DNA from 4 places in the Shewanella sp. GD04112 genome. Region 1 is predicted to be linked to each of the others. Evidence: predicted binding sites of a transcription regulator. Region 1 holds the regulator's gene; each other region holds the start of a gene.
What was found. Region 1 encodes LexA, which represses DNA repair genes until DNA is damaged. Its sites were predicted from a motif close to TACTGTATNNNNATACAGTA; they were not measured.

Region 1 (5,058 bases):
AGGCGAGCACAACCGCAAATACTAATCCAGCAACACTCTGGGGTAACTCTATCCCCATACCCTGTAGGCTATGGTTAACAATCGAGCCGCCGCCACTGATGTAGGCGTAGGTTAAGATGTAAAGCACGAAGGCAATCGATACCCCATTCACGATCCGCCAAAACTGGCCTAGGGTTTCCTTGGTCAGGGTATCGAAACTCGCTCCCGGTTCGAAATGCAGGTTGGTTTCGAGCAGTAACAATCCCGACATCAACATGCAGAACCAAATACCGAGTAACATCAGTACCGAGTAGCCAAACCACATGCCAGCGCCCACAACGGGTAAAGAAAACATCCCCGCCCCGACTGTGGTGCCGGCAATAATCATGGCACCACCGAGCAAGGACTTGCCCACTGGCTTATTCTTCGCCGCATTCATATGGTTAGCCATTAAACGATATGCTCCGCGGTCACGCTCGCAACTATGGTTTGTCTCACTGAGGCTCTGAGTAAGCTATTGGCTTGATCGCGAATGCGTTCAACGTCGGATTTATCTTCCTTCTCGGAGAAATAACCCAACTCTTTAAGCTTAACACTCAAGGTGTTATAGAGTTTCTTGTCGTAGAATTCTGGCGCGGTAACTCCATGCAGCGCCCCTAAACGTTGGGCAAGCAGATGGCTTTCAGACTCCAGCTCCGAACGCTCCATCTTAGGTCTGTGGGCCAGCAGATTGAAGATAATCGCATAGCGTTGCAAGGTTTCGCTAACGCTTCCGGCCAGCAACAACATTTGGCTGGTGTGCTCGGTCACCACCGACAGCGTATCGCTTTCCTGCACTAGACCCTGCTCAATAAACAGATCCAGCACTTGATTCACATAACTTGGGAGGTCCTTGATACCCATGAATAACTCCGCCTTCAGTAGCGGATAGAAGTCACTCACAATCCCTAGGATATAGGCTCTTGAAATCTGCTTATTGTTGGTTAAGCAGCTAGCAATCAACGACGGAATAATAAATAAGTGGATGATATTGTTACGATAGTAAGTCATTGAAATCGCTTGATTCGCGTCAATAGATACTATCTCACCCAGAGGATCGGCATTGATGGAGAACTTATTCAGCTCTAAACCTTGTTGCACTAAGTGCTTGCCATCACCTTCGGCCACCGACGTAAACGAAGTGTAAGGCACACGCTTAAGCAGCGTCAGGTACAAATCTAACTGACGCTCGAGCAAACAACGCTCTAGGGCATTTTGCTCCGACGCCAATAGCACTAAGCTCGTCAAGGTGATAGAACTGGCGGCGGCAGCATCGTTAATACGGGTCATCACACGATTCGCTAACACGTTCACCGCAGGGGTTAACCAAGTCGGTTTTTGTTCGGGATCGTCGGCCACTTCAGCGCGCCAGTTAGGCGCGGTTTCATTCAAGAAGTTTTGCAGTGTAATCGGCTCACCAAAGTTGACATAACCTTGGCCAAAATTACCTAATTTACGAATAGCACCAAAAACTTGCCATACAGATTCTTTCTGTTTTTTCTTACCGCTCAACTCTTTATGATAAGTCGCCACTTCCATCACGTGATCGTAGCCTAAATACACAGGCACTAAGGTGACAGGGCGTTCGATACCACGCAGCACACTGTTGATCGTCATGGCGATCATGCCAGTTTTCGGCGCCAATAGACGACCGGTGCGAGAACGGCCACCCTCAGAGAAATACTCAACCGAATATCCCTTAGCAAACAGCTGATCGAGGTATTCACGGAACACGGCAGTATAAAGTTTATTGCCGTTAAAACTACGGCGAATAAAGAAAGCGCCACCACGGCGGAACAGCGGTCCCGCAGGCCAGAAGTTTAGGTTAATCCCCGCCGCAATATGCGGTGGCACCATGCCTTGGTAATACAGAATGTAGGATAACAGCAGGTAATCCATATGGCTGCGATGGCAAGGTACATAAACAATCTCGTGACCATCATGGTGCAGCTGACGGATTTGCTCGGCACCTTTGATATTGATACCGCTGTAGAGCTTGTTCCATAACCAAGTTAAGAAACGCTCAGCAATACGCACTAGGCTGTCGGAATAATTCGCTGCAATTTCATCAAGATATTCAATTGCTGTTTCACGGGCTTGGGTTTCGGAAATCTTCTTACTCGCCGCTTCTTCCTGAATAGCCTTGCGTAAGGATTCGGATTTCAGCAGGGAGTGGAACATTGCCTGACGATTCGGCAACACAGGCCCTGTCATCACTTTGCGTTGGCGGCGGAAATGCACCCTAGCCACCCGCGCCAGTTTATGGGCAATCCCCATATCGGTGCCGTGTTCGTCGGCCATGTAACGCAGCGATACCGCATTAGAAAACTGCACAAAGTTATGACGACCCAAAAATAAGATCATCAAGCACTTACGTAACCAAGTTGGATTCTCGCGCTCAAGAACAGCCGCCTTCATGGTGTCGTCTTCTTTACCCGGAGTACGGCCCCAATACAGACTCACAGGCACCAGCTGAATATCTAACTCTGGCTTTTCCTTATGGACGGCCAACAGGCGCATAAAACATTCGAGGAATGGCTCATTACTGGCACGCTCGCCAAACAAAGGCTTACGGCCTTCGAGGCAAACGACGCGGGGCGCGACAACGCCATTTACCACGAGCGGCTCATAGGGGCTTGGCAAACCCAGCTTAGTGGTGATTTCGCTTAACGCAGCAATATCACTCAGGGATTCTGTTTTCATTACATAAGCAAGCGGTCTGGAAGCGTCCAGATTCAGATCGGCAAAGGGATCCTGCGGCACAACAATAGTGTGCACTAAGTGTTTTTGGATCCAGCGTAATGATTTCAACCAAAGAGAGTCTTGTTTAGGCATTATTCTTATGCAATGTAAGTACGTTCATTAGCCCCATAGAATACCAGATTCTAGGGAATATTCGCTAATACTCTCCAATCGCGTTAAAAAGTGGTTAATACTTGCACTACGAATAATACTGTATATACTAACAGTAACTGTATAGAAAAACAGGAAAGAACATGAGACCGTTGACGCCACGCCAAGCCGAAATTTTAGAGCTGATTAAACGTAATATTGCCGAGACTGGCATGCCACCCACCCGGGCCGAAATCGCCACCCGTTTGGGTTTTAAAAGTGCAAATGCCGCCGAGGAACACCTTAAGGCATTGGCGAAAAAAGGCTGCATCGAGATCATGCCTGGCACTTCCCGCGGGATCCGCCTCCCAGTTGAGGAAGAAGATAACAGCGAATCTGGCTTACCACTGATTGGTCAAGTGGCTGCGGGCGAACCTATCCTCGCCCAAGAGCATGTCGAACAGTATTATCAAGTCGACCCCAGCATGTTCCACCCAGCCGCCGATTTCTTGCTGCGCGTCAGAGGCGACAGTATGAAGAACATCGGTATCCTCGAAGGGGATCTGCTCGCCGTTCATAAGGTACAGCAAGCGCGCAATGGCCAAGTAGTTGTTGCTCGCGTTGACGATGATGTAACAGTTAAACGCTTTGAAAAGAAAGGGAATCTCGTTTATCTACATGCTGAAAATGAAGATTACTCCCCGATTAAAGTCGATTTAAGTTTCCAAAGTCTAACAATTGAAGGGCTCGCCGTAGGGGTGATCCGCAATGGAGATTGGCTATGAACAAACTACTAGGTAATGCCCCGCGTCACCCCGGTTTATGGCTCGATGCGGTACGCGAAACCGATACAGACTGGCAGCATACGCCTATCATCACTATGCCCACCGAGAGCCAAGGGCGCCAAGAGCTAATGCAACTTAGCAAACAATTGGCACAATTGAGCCAACAAGGCCGCTGGGTCGTGCTCATCAACCCACCCAGTATTGGCTACAAGCAGTTACTGGCCAGCGCCGGCGTGCGTATGGATCGCATACTCTTAGTCCATGCGAAAGATGAAGTGGAAACCCTGTGGGCCATGGAAAAAGCCTTAACTAGCGGCACTTCCAGCGCAGTAATTACTTGGATCCACTCACTCGATGCCCGCGACAATCGTCGTTTGCAAATTGTGGCCAAGAGCGCCCGCGCCATGGGAATCGTGCTAGAAGGTGTCGTAAATCACTCACCTACGGACGCGACACTCAAGCAACCTGCTCACTTTGCCCAAGGTAGTTTTTTTAGCTCTGTTCATTAAAATTTTTGCACTGCGTATTTAGCCTTGAAAGCCGCCTCACCTGTGAATGTGGGGCTTTTTTTTTGGCAATTTTTCAGACAATTAGAAAAAGAAGTGATCTTGATCAATTTTTAAACAGCAAGTATGTTTGATTCAGGCGAGCATAATATATCGCCCATTTAGGCAAAAAATATCGACGATTTATCGAATATCTCTTGCCCACAAAAATCGAGAATAATGGGTTTATTCAGCAGTATGTGCCAGTGTGGCTAATACCAGCAGTAACAATACTTAATCAAAAGTAATCCGCCAACGCACGTTGAAGTCAGAGAAGCTTTTTTGGGAACTGAAGAGTTTGCATAGAGTTGAGACTTACTGTGTTGCTCTTCTTTGTAGTTGCTATTCGCAATTAGCAGAGGAGAAGTCTTGTGAAGCAATGGTTGTATTGTTTACTCGTGGTGCTATTCGCCCCACCGTTGGCCGCAGCGGACATGCGGTTCAACATGACCCCCGGCGTAACAGAAATCAGTGGCAAGGTTTATCACTTACACATGACGATTCTGTATATCTGCTGCGCGATAGGCCTAGTGGTTTTTGGCGTGATGATTTATGCCATGATCAACCACAGAAAATCCAAGGGCGCGGTCGCGTCTCACTTCCATGAGAGCACAAAAGTCGAAATCGCGTGGACGATTATTCCTTTTGTCATTCTGATCTTAATGGCGATTCCCGCCACGAAAACTCTGATTGCCATGGAAGATCCCAGTAATGCCGATCTCACGGTAAAAGTCACAGGTTCTCAATGGAAATGGCATTATAGCTACTTCGATCAAGATATTGATTTTTACAGCATTCTCGCAACACCAAGACCTCAAATCGAAGGAAGTGAAGCCAAGGGAGAGCACTACTTACTCGAGGTCGATAAACCCCTAGTA
Region 2 (5,058 bases), 4.3 Mb from region 1:
GCCTCGTCAAACAGCGGCGTGAGCTGTTTGTAGGTGTGCATTAAGGTTTGCTCATCCATGCTGGCAATCACAGTCGCATAGGCGTCATATCTGTGGTAACTCTCTGGATTTAAATACACTTTGCTCGTGATTTCAGACACAGTGAACAGCTTTTCTGGGCCTTTGACTGGGCTAACTTTGCGGGCGAGATCGCCTTGGGCCAAGTTGTCCACGAACACCACAAACTGACGGGCCAAATCTTGGTTCACTAAGGAGGAGCCGACCACGTTGTTATTGATGATCGCCAGCGCTTTTTGATGCACAAAGGCATCGCTCTCAGGCAGGCTGGGGACGACTTCTTCTGGAATCGCAGGCTCGGTTGGCGTGACGACGGTTTCGGTTTCCGTCGTGGTCGTCGCAGGGGTTTCATTTTCCACCGGCGCGGTTTCTGGCTCAGTGCCCGTTTCGAGCGTCATAGGTTCAGATGAAGGCGGCTCAGGCAGCACTATCGGCGCATTGGGGATGAGCTTGGGTGAGTCATCTTTGGTGTAGTAATAATAACCTCCCGCAGAGAGCAGGATGACGAGCACAATCGCAATCAAAGCAAAGCGATTACTGCTTGAGGAGGTTTCTTGAGGTGTAATTCTATCATCTTGATTAACTTGCATTTTACATCCTTCGCTTAAGTGTCAAGGTAACGGGGTGAATACATGCAGCTAACATTTAAAGTGCAAGTGCCAACGAGTTGTCGATGGCAGGTTCATTGTGCAAGTTTCCACGCGCTTGTCCATAGCAGTGAGCTGAACAGGCTGAATTTATTTTACCTTGAAGGGGTTAGCTTAAGGTTTAGGCCTGAACGTATTGCTGCCTGTGTCCAAGCCAACGATGAATAATGGCATCGACCGACTCTGGCGCCTGTGACATCACATGGCTCGCCAGTTTTTGGATATGTGGGATAAGCGCCTGATCGCGGACAAGGTCGGCGATTTTTAGCTCGGCCAGTCCCGTTTGCTTCGTGCCCAGTACTTCGCCCGGCCCACGGATCTCTAAGTCTTTCTGTGCAATCACAAAACCATCATTACTTTGCCTGAGCACATTTAACCGCTGGCTCGCGGTTTGGCTCAATGGCGCCTTGTAGAGTAACACACAATGGCTTGCCACGGCACCGCGCCCTACGCGACCTCGCAGCTGGTGTAACTGTGCAAGACCCAGTCGCTCTGGGTTTTCGATAATCATCAAGCTAGAGTTGGGGACGTCGACGCCGACTTCAATCACTGTAGTTGCAACCAATAAATGGATAGTTCCCGTCTTGAAGTCGGCCATAATTTTTTGCTTTTCAGCGCTTTTCATCCGGCCGTGGACTAAACCTATGCTGAGTTCCGGCAGCGCTTGGCGCAACTCTTCGGCGGTATCTTCCGCCGCTTGGCACTCGAGAACTTCGGATTCTTCAATCAGAGTACAGACCCAATAGGCTTGGCGTTTATCCGTGACGACGCTGTTGCGGACGCGCTCGAGCACTTCATTGCGACGCGAATCGGGAATGGCGACTGTGGTCACGGGCGTGCGGCCAGGCGGCAACTCATCGATAATCGAGGTGTCCAAATCGGCGTAGGCTGTCATGGCTAAGGTGCGCGGAATAGGCGTGGCCGTCATAATCAGCTGGTGGGGATGAAAGCCTTGGTTAATGCCTTTTTCCCTGAGCCCCATCCGTTGGTGAACCCCGAACCTGTGCTGCTCGTCAATGATGATCAAGGCGAGTTTGTTAAAGGTTACCTGTTGCTGGAAGATGGCATGGGTCCCTATCACCATTTGCGCCGAGCCCGATTCAATATCGGCTAAGGATTGCGCCCGCGCCTTGCCTTTAAGCTTGCCCGCTAGCCAACCCACTTTTAATCCCAGAGGCTCAAACCAGGCGGCAAAGTTTGCCGCATGCTGCTCGGCGAGTAATTCGGTAGGCGCCATCATCGCCACTTGGTAGCCATTTTCGATGGCCTGCAGGGCGGCTAGGGCGGCGACTAAGGTTTTACCCGAACCCACATCACCTTGAACTAAGCGCATCATGGGATGCGGTTGCTCTAAATCTTTACCTATCTCGGCGACGACCCGTTGCTGTGCGCCCGTCGGTTTAAAGGGCAATGAGGCGAGAAAGGGATTCAATAGTTGGCCGCTGGTGTGCATGGTCACGGCGGCGTCGAGATTGCTGCGCTGCCTGAGTCGGAGCATGCTGAGGTTATGGGCGAGCAGTTCTTCTTGCACCAGCCGTTGCTGCGCCGGATGCTGGCCGAGCTCTAAGTCAAATTGTGATATTCCAGCGTGGGGGCGATGCAGGGTTTGCAGCGCTTGTTTTAAGCTCATGCTGTTGGGCTGCAAATTGGTGGGTAATAACTCGGTCAAACCGCCGTCTTCTAATAATTCGAGGGCTTGCTCGGTGAGCTTGATCCAACTCGCCTGCTTGAGTCCTTCCGTCGTGGGATAAATCGGCGTAAGGGTATCGCTTAAGTGAATGTCTTCACCGGGATACACAATTTTGTACTCGGGATGGACGATTTCTGCCTGATGATTACCACGGCGAATTTCACCGTAGGCGCGGATCATTAAACCATTTTGCATCGCATTGCGTTGCGCCATCGAAAAGTTAAAGAAGCGCAGGCTCATGCTGCCGGTATTATCCCGCACATTGCACACCAGCATGCGTTTGCGGCCTTGAATGATTTGCGTCGACTGGATTTCGGCTTCAATGGTGCCGTAATTTCCCGGCATTAAGGCGGCAATAGGGTAAATCTGAGTGCGGTCTTCGTAGCGCAGGGGTAAGTGAAACAGCAGATCTTGTACTGTTGTGATGCCGAGCTTGGCGAGTTTTTCCGCCACCCTTTTGGCGACGCCTTTGAGGTCGGTGATCGGAACAAGATCCAATTGCTGCAAGTCGTTAGCGCTCAATCACTGTGAATTTATACATATACTAACAGAGTATAAGCGTAAGGCAATCTTGGGCTTGACGCTGGCGAAAGGATAAATGGCGATGGGTTAACTGGCGGGGAGGCGTTACACCAAAAGAATGAACTTAGCCGTTAACATTTAAGTTATCTTATTAAAATTAAAATGAATATCCTATAATTGTTTGCGCTGAACTTAGGCAAAAATAAATATTCTTAGTTACCAAGTTCACTTTTTATTATTTTGTGGTTTAATCAAATAATTGGTTACCAGCGACATGCTTTGGTAATTATGCGGTAACAAGGTTGTGAATCGAAATAATAAAGTGACCTCCAGTGACGGAACACATTTGGGGAAACACCGTCGAGGAGAACTCGCTTTTGCGTCTATGGTATTTGAGTTGTTTATTTATAGGCCTGCTGTGTTCCATATCGCCTGCATGGGCCAAATTAGAAGTGGCTTTTTTTAACCCTGGCGCCGCAACGGATAGCTTTTGGGGTGATGTCGATAAATTAATGCAAGTGGCTGCCACTCAACTCGATATTAATTTACAAATAACCCATTCAGACCGTAATCATTTTAAAATGATTAACCAATTAGAGGTATTATTAAGCTCTACCTCATCCATCCCTAGCCATATTATTTTGGTAAATGAGAAGCAGTCAGCAATAAAAATGTTGCAGTTGCTCTACCACTATCCCATATATGTGCAGCTGATATTGAATGATATTTCAGTGGCCGAGCGAGAAACCTTATTAGCGGATCCACATTGGCAAACCTATTTATTACCAGCCATTATTCCCGATAATTACGCGATTGGCGCCGAAACGGCCAAAATCCTATTAAGTGGTTTAAAGGATGAAAACGCGAAGGTTTTATTAATTTCGGGCGATAAGTCGACGCCTGCCTCAGTGCTGCGCACCCAAGGCGCCAATGACTACTTTTTTATGCAGCACAATGCCACTGTGACTCAAACCGTCTATGGCCAGTGGAGTCAAGATATTGCCTATGGGCAAACCTTAACTTTGCTTTCCCGCTATCCCGATTTAAATCTGATTTGGACGGCCAGCGATAATATGGCCTTGGGAGTGTTAAAAGCCTTGCGGGAAAAAGGACTTCAGCCTGGGCGTGATGTATTGGTGAGTTCAGTGAATACCTCCGCAGAGATTTTACAGCTTCGCCAATCACAGCAGGTCACCACTTTGGGCGGCGGGCACTTTTTAGCGGGCGCTTTGGGATTAGTGCAGCTGAAGCATTATCAAGCAACTTCGCAATATTATCCCTATGCGGACATACAACTTTTTAGTGTCCTTAATCCGGATTCGGAGTTTTATCGGCTGTTAGTCGCTAGGGATTGGGCGGGAATTTTTAAGACACAGATTTTGGATAAGTTGCCACAATCATAAATAGGTATCCATGAAGCATCGTAATCATTCCATCAGTCACAGAATGACGCTCACTATTATTGGGGTGAGTTCGTTTTTTGCTGTCCTGACTATGTTGGTACAGTTGATATGGAACTATCAAGAGAGCATAGATAAAACCACGGCGGATATTCGTGAATACTCCGAATCCATCTTACCCAGTGTGGCTAAGTCGCTGTGGGATGTTGACCATAGTTTGTTATCGGATTTGTTGTCTGGCCTTGGGATGATGCCCATGGTGGCGAGCGTTAATCTAGAGAGTATCGACGGCGTTGCCATGCAATTGGGTAAGTCGATTCATTTAGATAATCGTCGGCAAACCCTGTTTCACTATCCCATTAACTATCAAGAGCAGCAGATTGGCATGCTGACGGTCGGTTTAGATACGGACACACTCTATTACGAGTTGTGGCAGCAATTGATCATCATAGTATTAGGCAACGGGCTGAAAACGCTGCTGATGATTTACTTGATTCTCTCTTTGGTTCGCTTGTTAGTCACCAATCGCCTCTCGGCGCTGGAGCGGTTCGCCAATCAAATTAACCTGCACTCCCTGCCTAAGCTCAATGTGCCCATGAGTGTGATGCAAAACTCCGATGAGATTGGCCATGTCGCCCAATCGCTACAGGACATGTATCAGCGGATCCGCAACGATTTGGCAATCAATAAACGCCAGCAACGGGCGCTGCAACAACAGCAAAACCAGTTGGCGAAGCTGGTC
Region 3 (5,058 bases), on a different contig from region 1:
CAGGTTGTGAGGTTGCATAAAATCCTTTGCCAATATTCTCGGCTTTTAAGAACCTTATCCCACTTGTTTCAAATTCGGCCCCCATTGTTGATGGCGTTGTCCCCTTTGATATAACATGTGATAGGTTCTTTATTTTACCGATATGCCAATGCTCCGGCACTTCCCCCAACCATTCCACACCAGAATCTTTCATCGGTGCATTAGGATTTAGGCCTTTGGTGACGGCATGGCTGATCACGGCCTGGCGCTTTTCTTTTAGCAGTTGAATCAGTTGTTGTTGCTTTTCAATCAGCGTGTCGATTTTTGCTGTTTCGTAGTCGAGGAAATTGGCGATTTTTTGTTGTTCTTCAAATGACGGCATTAACATGTCTAATCGCTTCATGTCCTCAAACTTCATTGACTGCCTTAAACCGCCCCCCATGCCATAGAACACTTTTGTTGTGTCATACGAGTGCAATAAACGGTACATGTAACGATCATAGAAGGTGTTTTTATTAGCGACGAGCTTTAAATATGCTGAAGTGATTATTCCTACTTCATTGGAATACCCAACCCTAAGACTGCGTTTATCATTTTGAAGATCAGTCAACCGAAGAATTAAGTCGCCTTTTGACACTAATTGATAGGTGTTAAACGATTCAGGGAGTAGTCCAAAATTGTCTTCAACATCTCGTTTAATTATGCGGCCATAGCTCAACGACAATACATTTGTCTCTACACCATCTGCGTTTTTTGAACTGTTGGTAGAAGCGACTGAGAATAGAGGTTTTACTTCCCAGTCTTTGGGGATCTCACCGACCCATTTCACGCCAGAATCCTTATATTCAGGATACGCCTGATATCTGCCCATTACGAATGCACCTCTTGCAACAGTGCCAGAATATCCGCGGTTACCTTATCCAAATCCGCATCAATCTCTTTTAATTGGCGTGGCGGCTGGTACACATAAAAATGCCGGTTAAACGGAATTTCATAGCCCACAATACCGATTTCGCCATCTTTAGCATCGCGCTTATCCGGGTTTATCCAGGCATCAGGCACATGAGGTGCTACTTCTTTTTGAAAGTAAGCTTCGTTAATCTCATTCACGCTTAGGCTGGGGTTAAGCGGTACGTTCTCGTTGTCGCGCAGGTCGCCATCGGTTTCAAACTCAACTACTTTGCCTTTGTAGCTGAACTTGCCGTACTGCGGGTTAGCTTTGTCCTTCAGTACTTTTTTCACGATGGGTTCGGCGTCTGGGTTTTTCCAGGTAATGGCATCGAGCAATTGTTTTCGCTCTTTGGCATCCAGCTTTATGCCGGTTGTTTTTTGCGCTTGGGTCAGGGTTTTATCAAACTCGTTAAAGTCGTCATGCTGGCCATCGCCACTGTCTGTGGTGAAAAAAGCGTGCAGCGTTTGCGCTTTTTCCAGCAGTTTTTTTTGTGCCAGCCAAATGTCTGCACTGAGCACGTCTTTAATCAGTTTTTCTTTTAACTCGGCAAAATCTTTTTTAATTTTGCTGCGAATAGCGTCTTCATGGCTGGCAAGCTGGCCATAGGTGGCGTCTGTCCATTCATCGCCAATATGTTGGTAAATCCATTCCATCACGGGCTTTAGTGGGCCGTTGGCAAACCGCAGGGAGGCGATGGCGTCAGTGGTAAATTGGGCGGATAAGCGCAAGGGCCGCTCAATGGTAATACGGCGGTAGCCAAATTCGTGCGTGGCAAATATTTTGCTGGCGAAGGTTTTGGGCACATCGGCTTTAGGTGATGTCGCTTGACGGCCACGGTTGCTTTTAACATCGGCAGCTTTATCTAAACTGTAGGCATCTACCGCGTCAAAATCACCAAAGGCGCGGGTTATGGTGGCAATATCTTCTTCATCCATCCAGTTACGTTTAGAGCCTAAAGATTTACGCATTTTGCTGCATAAATCCGTGCCGTTAATCAGCTGCACCTTGCCCTTGCGTTCACTGGCTTTTTTATTCGATAGCACCCACACGTAAGTTGATATGCCGGTGTTGTAGAACATATCGGTCGGCAGTGCGACGATGGCCTCTAATAAATCGGCCTCTAAAATGTAACGGCGAATTTCACTCTCGCCGCTACCCGCGCCACCGGTAAACAGTGGCGAGCCGTTGAGGATAATACCAATACGGCCACCGCCTTCGGCTGCATCACGCAGCTTGCTTAGCAGGTGCATTAAAAACAGCAACGAGCCGTCAGATACACGCGGTAACCCTGCGCCAAAGCGGCCATCAAAGCCTTTAAGCTTATGTTCGTCTTGAATGGCGGTTTCTATCTTTTTCCAGTCCACGCCAAAAGGCGGGTTAGAAAGCATATAGTCAAACTTGTCGGCGTACAGGTGATCGTTTGACAGCGTATTGCCCAACTTAATATTGCTGACTTCCTGGCCTTTAATCAGCATATCGGCTTTACAGATGGCGTAACTTTCAGGGTTGAGCTCTTGCCCGTAGGCACGCATAACCGCTTGCGGGTTAAGTTCATGCACGTATTCCATACCTGCCGACAAAAAGCCGCCTGTGCCCGCTGTTGGGTCATAAATGGTGCGGATAATGCCTGGTTTAGTCAGGGCTTCATCGTCTTCCATAAACACTAAGGACGTGGTGAGGCGCACAATATCCCGTGGGGTGAAGTGCTCACCGGCGGTATCGTTAGAGCTTTCTGCAAAGCGGCGAATTAACTCTTCAAACACCAGGCCCATATCGTGGTTCGAGATAGCTTTGGGGCTTAAATCGATGGTGCGGATTTTCTGCACCACTTTGTAAAGCAGGTTGGCGTCGTTTAGTAAGCCAACAAACTCCATAAATTTAAAGTGCTCAAAAATCTCACGGGCATCTTTAGAAAAGCCATTAACGTAGTTTTCTAAGTTGGCCTTAATGCCGGTTTCACCCAGTTTGGACAGATCCATTTTCGAGGTGTTGAAAAATGACAGCCCGCCTGTGGCACGCAACAGCATTTTCTCCTGCGCTTCCTCCGGCAGGTTCATGGCCTGTATTTCTTCAAACTTAGCCAGCACGGCATCTTTGGTTGGTGCAAGTACACATTCTAAGCGGCGCAATAAACAAAACGGCAGAATAATGCGGCCATATTGGCTTTGCCGAAAATCACCACGGAGTAAGTCGGCAATAGCCCAGGATTCTGAAGCCAGGTTGTTTGAAGATTGAGACATAAAATTATTTTCCAACCAAAGTTGTTCTGTATACCTTGGCAGCCCTGAAAATTTTATCGCTGCCATGCGTTTTTAATTCGTTTCCAGAATAGTACTTGAAGACCATGCGTTGACGCCACGTCAAATGGCCAATTTAACATTTAAAAATAGATATTAAACAAATGACTGTAACAAAGTAACACTCATCTTAGGCAACTTACCACATGCTGAGGATTCCACAATAACTGCAGTTTAGTTATGACAAACCTGTCTACGGATTATGCAGGTTTGGTGAGAAAAATTGTTCCTAACGGAAACTCTTAATTTGGTCTGTCGTGATTGGCAATTTATACCTGGATGATATACTGTGTTTATATACAGTTTTGAGGTTCGTATGTCAGCAGTATACCTTGGTGATGCCAGTGTTTGGCCAAAACGTAAGATCCCGCTATATGGCGACCCGGTAAAAGCCGGGTTTCCTTCACCTGCGCAAGACTATGTCGAGCGCACACTCGATTTAAATGAACTGTGTATCCGCCACCCTAATGCGACCTTCTTTGTTCGTGTAGAGGGCGACTCGATGATTGAGGCCGGCATTTATGACGGCGACGTATTAGTGGTAGACCGCTCTATTGATGCCGAGCATGGCGATATCGTGGTTGCCGCTGTTGGTGGTGAGTTTACGGTAAAAGAGTTTTGCACGCGCCCGTCTCTTGCTTTACTGCCTCGTAACCCAGCTTACAAACCAATACGGCCACGTAATGGCGAAGAGCTAAGCATTTTTGGCGTGGTGACTAACGTTATCCGGCAAATGAAACGCAAATGAGCCAACACATATTCGCCTTGGTTGACTGCAATAACTTTTACGCCAGCTGCGAAAAGCTATTCCGTCCGGACTTGGCGGATACACCTGTTGTTGTGCTGTCTAACAATGATGGCTGTGTGGTAGCTCGCTCCCGAGAAGCGAAAAAGCTGGGTATTAAAATGGGCGTACCGGTATTTCAGGTGCGTGAGCTAATGCAAAAGCAGGGCGTAGTGGCCTTCTCATCTAACTACGCCCTTTATGCAGATATGTCGCAGCGGGTTATGAGCATACTGGAAAGCATGGCGCCCCAGGTTGAAGTGTATTCTATCGACGAGTCCTTTCTTGATTTGACCGGAGTAGATTTCAGCCAAAACCTGACGGAGTTTGGTTTAACGGTAAGGCAAATAGTGCAAAAGTGCACCGGCATTACTGTATGTGTTGGCATAGCGCCAACCAAGACATTGGCAAAACTGGCAAACCATGCAGCGAAAACCTGGCCTAAAACCCGTGGCGTAGTCGACTTAACCAGCAAAGAACGACAGCGTAAGCTGCTAGCCTTACTTCCGGTTAGTGAGGTTTGGGGCATAGGCGGAAAGCTTACCAAACGGCTGCAACAAATGGGCATCGACACCGCATTGCAGCTGGCCGATGCCGACCCTAAGTTTATCCGGCAACATTTTTCGGTAGTGGTAGAGCGTACCGTGCGAGAGCTTAATGGCGAGTCTTGCATAGCACTGGAGGAAATGGCGCCGACGAAAAAGCAGATTGTCAGCAGCCGGGCTTTTGGCGAACGAATCACCGACAAACAACAAATGCGTGAAGCGATTAGCGAGTACATTAGCCGTGCCTGTAAAAAGCTACGCCAGGAGCAGCAGGAAGCAAAGTACTTAACCGTGTTTCTGCGTACCAGCCCCTTCAGCGATAAAGACGCGCCTTACAGCGCCAGTAAAAGCGTCGAACTTGATAGCCCAACCAGCGACACCCGGGTTTTCCTTGCCAAGGCAATGCAGTTATTAGATGGCCTTTGGCTGGATGGATACCGCTACGCCAAAGCCGGCGTGATGCTGTCAGACTTTTACGACCCAGGCGTATATCAACCCGGG
Region 4 (5,058 bases), 2.4 Mb from region 1:
AGTAATTTACCATTGCTATCCACAAGGTTGGCGCCATAGGAGCTGTAGCTGGAATAGTAGTTACCCGGAACAATATCGGTCCCCCATTCAGGACGATCCGAGGCTTTTAACGCTTGGCGATCTTCATATTCGGCGAAGAAGGTCAGGTTCGCTTTATCACTGCTGACACCCGTCATAAAGGAGAACTGGTTATTTTGCAGACCACCATCGAAGGTATCAGAGTGACGGTATTTGAAGGTGCTTTGTTCAACGTCTTTTTTCAAGATGATGTTAATTACACCGCCCATCGCATCTGAGCCGTAAATTGCCGAGGCGCCCGTGGTTAAAATCTCGATGCGTTCAATGGCCCCTAACGGAATGTTAGCGGTATCGACAAAGCTGTCTGTACCACCAGCACCAAACGGATATTTAGGCACACGTTTGCCATTGATTAATGTCAGTACGCGGCCAGCGCCCACACCACGCAGGTTGACGGCCGATGCCGCTGGAGTAAAGCCGTGCACTTCCTGCTGGGTCATCGACCCACCGGAGTTTTGCGACAGGTTACCTAACACGTCTTGCACTGAGTTAAAGCCGCCTTTTTCGATATCTGCTGCGCTCACCACCACGATAGGGGAGGCATTTTCAAGATCGGTACGTTTAATACGTGAACCCGTGACTTCGATACGCTCCACTTTATCATCGATAACGGCCGCTTCATCGGCGGCAAATACTTGCGGTGTCACCGAGGCGGAGACCAAAGCGAGTAAACTAAAACGAACCGCACGTGCCACGGTTGTTTGCGTAGTCATATTTTCATTCCCTTAACAATGCCATGACGATCAGGAAGGGTTTCATCACGGCTTATATTTATTTGCAACTGCCCTCCATAGTCGGAAAATTATCATTAACAACTTTAATATCAACAGCTTAATTGTTGTTCGTATGCTGTCTAAATGTTGTGTTTGTAAAAGCGAGGAGGCTAATTAAGTGCGAGGGGAAATAAAGAATGACGGCACGGTATGCGCTATGGCGTGGTTGTATCTCAATGTAACGAAACATTGTCTTTACAATGTCAATTTATATCCTAGGTATTTAGTTTGATTGAGTTTTAGATTCTGTGAGCTGAATCAAGGTGGGATAAAAGTGGTGGATTGGAAGTATCTTATTAACTGTTGAAAAATAGCGCATTATTGCCGCAGCTTTAGGGATTTAACAAACCTTAACAGGTAAGCAAATAGCGTGTTTGCATACTATGGCTTATTTTACTGTCGGAATGTGTGCCCACTGTGTGGTGTAGCGGGGGGAGAGTTGGTTACGCTTCATGCTCCAATCTGCATTAAGTCCTTGACCTGCAAATTGGATCTTGGCTTTACCGCTGTGATTCACGCTATCCAGTAGGTTCATTAAGGCTCTACTTTTTGGCTGTGGTTTGACTTCATCAAATAATCCTAGTTGAAACACACCTGGCGCATAAAAATCCCCCAGCATGACGCCCGCCTTGGCATAGGCATATCCTTCACGCCAAAGCCTAGACAAGAGCCGCTGCGCTAATGCGATAAAATCGCGGGTATCGTCACTGGGATAAGTTAAATTGCCTGTGAGCACCTGACTGTACTGGGGTTGATGTTCAGTGAAATAACTGGTCCGAATAAATACGGATAGGGTACGTGCAAATTGACCCTCAACACGCAGTTTTTCGCAGGCTCGACAGGTGTAATCATTGATGGCCTGCTGCATTGCCGTGAACTGGGTAATGCGTTCACCAAAAGAGCGAGAACTGACGATTTGCTGTTTTGTCGCCACAAGTTGTTGAATATCATCACAGGCAATACCGTTTAGCTCATGCACAGTTCGTTCGACTGTGACCGAGAAGCTGTCTCGGATGAGCTTAGGTGGGGCATCGGCAAGCTGTAGGGCGGTATGTATACCCATAAGCTTTAAACGTTGCGCAATTTTTCGGCCAATCCCCCATACCTCATCAATTGGCGTCAAGGCCATTAATCGCCGTTGGCGTTCCGTCGTGCGTAAATCGACAACACCTTGAGTCATGGGATATTTTTTAGCGGCATAATTGGCGAGTTTGGCTAAGGTTTTACTCGGACCTATGCCAACACAGACACTGATCCCAATCCATTGTTGGATCCGTTGGCGAATATCCGCGGCTAACTGAGTGATATCTTGGCATCTATCGAGCCGAGACAAATCTAAAAAAGCCTCATCAATTGAGTAGACTTCTACCCTTGGCACCATGTGCTCGAGAGTGGTCATCACTCGATTTGAAATATCGGCATAAAGTGCATAGTTGGAGGAAAATACCGCTATATTATGGGCGCGGATCATGTCCATCACCTCATACACGGGGACGGCCATTTTGACGCCTAATTGTTTCGCCTCTGCTGAGCGTGCAACCACGCAACCATCGTTATTGGAAAGCACAACAATGGGTTTGCCTTGAAGATCGGGGCGAAACAAGCGTTCGCAGGAAGCGTAGAAGTTATTGCAATCGACGAGGGCAAATAGCGTAGCAGTCATTTGAATTTCTTCACCACACAGGTGACAACACCAAATAGGTTTAGCTCGGAATCATGGTGGATGTTAATGGCTTTAAATGCCGGATTACGGGGTATTAATTGCACTATTGGACGTAACTGCAATTGTTTAACGGTAAACTCACCATCGACGGATGCGACCACAATATCACCGTGCGTAGCCTGTAATGCTCTGTCCACCACTAATATGTCGCCACTCGAAATGCCCGCATCGACCATTGAGTCTCCCTGTACCTTCACAAAAAATGTTGCTGTGGGGTGTTTAATACAAAGTTCATTGAGATCGAGTGAATGCTCAATGTAATCATGGGCAGGAGAAGGAAATCCAGCCGCAACGGAGGAGCTAAAAAGTGGATACTGTGTTTGTGTGAGCATATGCATAATGAAAATCAAAATACTGTATATAAAAACAGTGTAGCGTATTTTGATGACTTGTCGAAAGTGTGTTGAGTAAGACGACAGGCAAACGTTGAGGTCACACAATCAGATGCAAAGGAATAGTAAGCACGACGTGGGGAATGACTTTAGGTCACAACCTTCTAATTCACTAACGTTAACGCATGGGGTTGTCGCTAAGTTGGTTGCGGCACTCCTTTGCCGCAATTTTGAGTCTTGTTTGGCTCATAAAACTAGGGTTATTTTTCTATACCTCAAAGGCTTAGCTTATCCAGCCTAATAACTGCCACCAGAGGTAGTCCAGCGGCATCAGCACTAGTAAGGTGATCAGCGCTAAGGGTAAGGTGACTTTCAGCAGATGGGCGAGGGACTCCTGAGATAATTGCATCGCCAAAATCAGCGGCGGCGCTTGATAGGGGAAAATCACCGTCGAAAAGCCGATCACTTGGGTCATCAATACCGCGGGGAGAGAAAAACCTGTCGCATTCGCTAAGTCGGCAGCCATTGGGGTTAATACCGTAGGCACACCAGGCACGGTTGCCACTAATCCGGTTAAGGTCGATATCAGTGATAAGGACATAAAGTTGAGGAAAGAGGCGCCTTGTGACAAGGGTAAGTATTGGCTGAATGCTTGGCCGAGCGCGCTACCTAGCCCAGATTGATTGACTAAAACGCCTAATCCTAGCGCGGCGGCAACAAAGATAACCGTTGAAAAATCAACTGATTGATTAAAACGTTTTGGCTCAATAATGCCCCATTTCGGCAGCAAGAGGATGATGGCGGTCGTTAGCCCCACCCATGCCGGATTGATCCCATGCCATGAGTCTGTTATCCAAAATAGCAGGGTGATGATGAGTAACACAGCGAGTTTAACTTGCTTGGTCACATCATACGCTTCGATATCCGTCGCTGCCGCCATCTGGGTTTTATCAATTTTGGCCGGAAACAAATACACCACGATCACCACGATAATGGCTGATTTGAGCAGACCTAAAATCGGAAAGTGCAGAAACAGATACTCAGCATAGCCAAAATGCACGTTAAACAGGTTTTCGCTCGCACCTGCCAAAATCATATTGGGAATATTGGCGGGCAGCACCGCAAGGCTTGGCATATTACAGGCAAGTGCTAGGGCGGTTGCTATGCCTATCCGGCCATTGCTGCCTCGACTAAATCCGAGTTGCTCGGCCAAGGCCATACCGATGGGCAGCATCACTACCGCGCGCCCAACCGAGGATGGCATCACAAATCCCAGTAGCATCGCGCTGATGACGAGTCCCGCAATCATGCGTGGATAACTCATAGTTAACGCGGGGGCGATAACGGCCGCGAGGCGGCGACTCAACCCCGATTCTGCAATGGCGCTGCCAATCACAAAGCCAGAGATAATTAACCACACCGCCGTCGAACCGAATCCCGAGAACAACGCACTGGGGTCGATCAGTTTAAAAATGGTGGCCAAGGCAAAAAAGATCAGTCCCGCCATAAAGGGCGGAATAAAGCCGGTGCTCCAAAATAACAGGGTGATGAGTACGACCGATGCGCTGTAGGAAAAAAGTGATGGGTGCTGCTGGAGTGGAAATATGGCCAGCAAGACTGCGACGAGCATGGCGCTAAAGACCAGCCATTTTTTAATACTTAACTTACCCATAGGGGATCACCTTAATATTGCGGGCATTGATATTGCGGCCTAAGATAGCCCAGTTAATATGGCGTTTTAAGGTGGTAATGTGTCAGATGTTATTTCTAAAGCGACAATGTTGGCGCCCAGCCAATTTGCGTTCACGTTAGATGCAAATCGTCCCGTATTGAGTAATGCGCGCAATCTTGAGGCCGAAATGGGCGTTGAACCCCATTCTCACCCTCGGGGGCAGTTACTTTGGGCGGCAAAAGGGATTTTACGGGTTCAGAGCGATAATGCGGTTTGGGTGGTACCATCGACCCATGCCGTGTGGCTTCCCAGTGGTTGCCGGCATCAAATTAACTGTGAAACCCAAGCTCATCTTCGCAATTTATATATCGATCCCAGTTATCGCGTAAGAGTGCAGGACACGCAGGTGGTGATGGTTACTATGACGCCGCTAATGCGTGAAATGGTTCTGAAACTATGCCAAGACGCCACAATGGAACC

Region 2: recG (ATP-dependent DNA helicase RecG) is a predicted target of LexA. The motif match lies at 2,918-2,937, and genes of this name have one in related genera.
Region 3: umuD (translesion error-prone DNA polymerase V autoproteolytic subunit) is a predicted target of LexA. The motif match lies at 3,514-3,533, and genes of this name have one in related genera.
Region 4: umuD (translesion error-prone DNA polymerase V autoproteolytic subunit) is a predicted target of LexA. The motif match lies at 2,927-2,946, and genes of this name have one in related genera.

The regions. Positions count from the first base shown of each region.
Region 1 covers NZ_JAOEAL010000001.1:4,690,323-4,695,380, forward strand. Annotated here, with positions in the region: gene mtr (tryptophan permease) at 1-430, opposite strand, end outside; gene plsB (glycerol-3-phosphate 1-O-acyltransferase PlsB) at 430-2,853, opposite strand; gene lexA (transcriptional repressor LexA) at 3,015-3,635, shown strand; gene N7386_RS20600 (SulA-like leucine-rich domain-containing protein) at 3,632-4,144, shown strand; gene coxB (cytochrome c oxidase subunit II) at 4,552-5,058, shown strand, end outside.
Region 2 covers NZ_JAOEAL010000001.1:375,353-380,410, forward strand. Annotated here, with positions in the region: gene N7386_RS01805 (DUF3014 domain-containing protein) at 1-647, opposite strand, end outside; gene recG (ATP-dependent DNA helicase RecG) at 826-2,901, opposite strand; gene N7386_RS01815 (ABC transporter substrate-binding protein) at 3,294-4,319, shown strand; gene N7386_RS01820 (sensor domain-containing diguanylate cyclase) at 4,330-5,058, shown strand, end outside.
Region 3 covers NZ_JAOEAL010000003.1:79,848-84,905, forward strand. Annotated here, with positions in the region: gene N7386_RS23125 (restriction endonuclease subunit S) at 1-850, opposite strand, end outside; gene N7386_RS23130 (class I SAM-dependent DNA methyltransferase) at 850-3,171, opposite strand; gene umuD (translesion error-prone DNA polymerase V autoproteolytic subunit) at 3,545-3,976, shown strand; gene umuC (translesion error-prone DNA polymerase V subunit UmuC) at 3,973-5,058, shown strand, end outside.
Region 4 covers NZ_JAOEAL010000001.1:2,268,435-2,273,492, forward strand. Annotated here, with positions in the region: gene N7386_RS10095 (TonB-dependent receptor) at 1-791, opposite strand, end outside; gene umuC (translesion error-prone DNA polymerase V subunit UmuC) at 1,240-2,514, opposite strand; gene umuD (translesion error-prone DNA polymerase V autoproteolytic subunit) at 2,511-2,912, opposite strand; gene N7386_RS10110 (SLC13 family permease) at 3,190-4,578, opposite strand; gene N7386_RS10115 (helix-turn-helix transcriptional regulator) at 4,658-5,058, shown strand, end outside.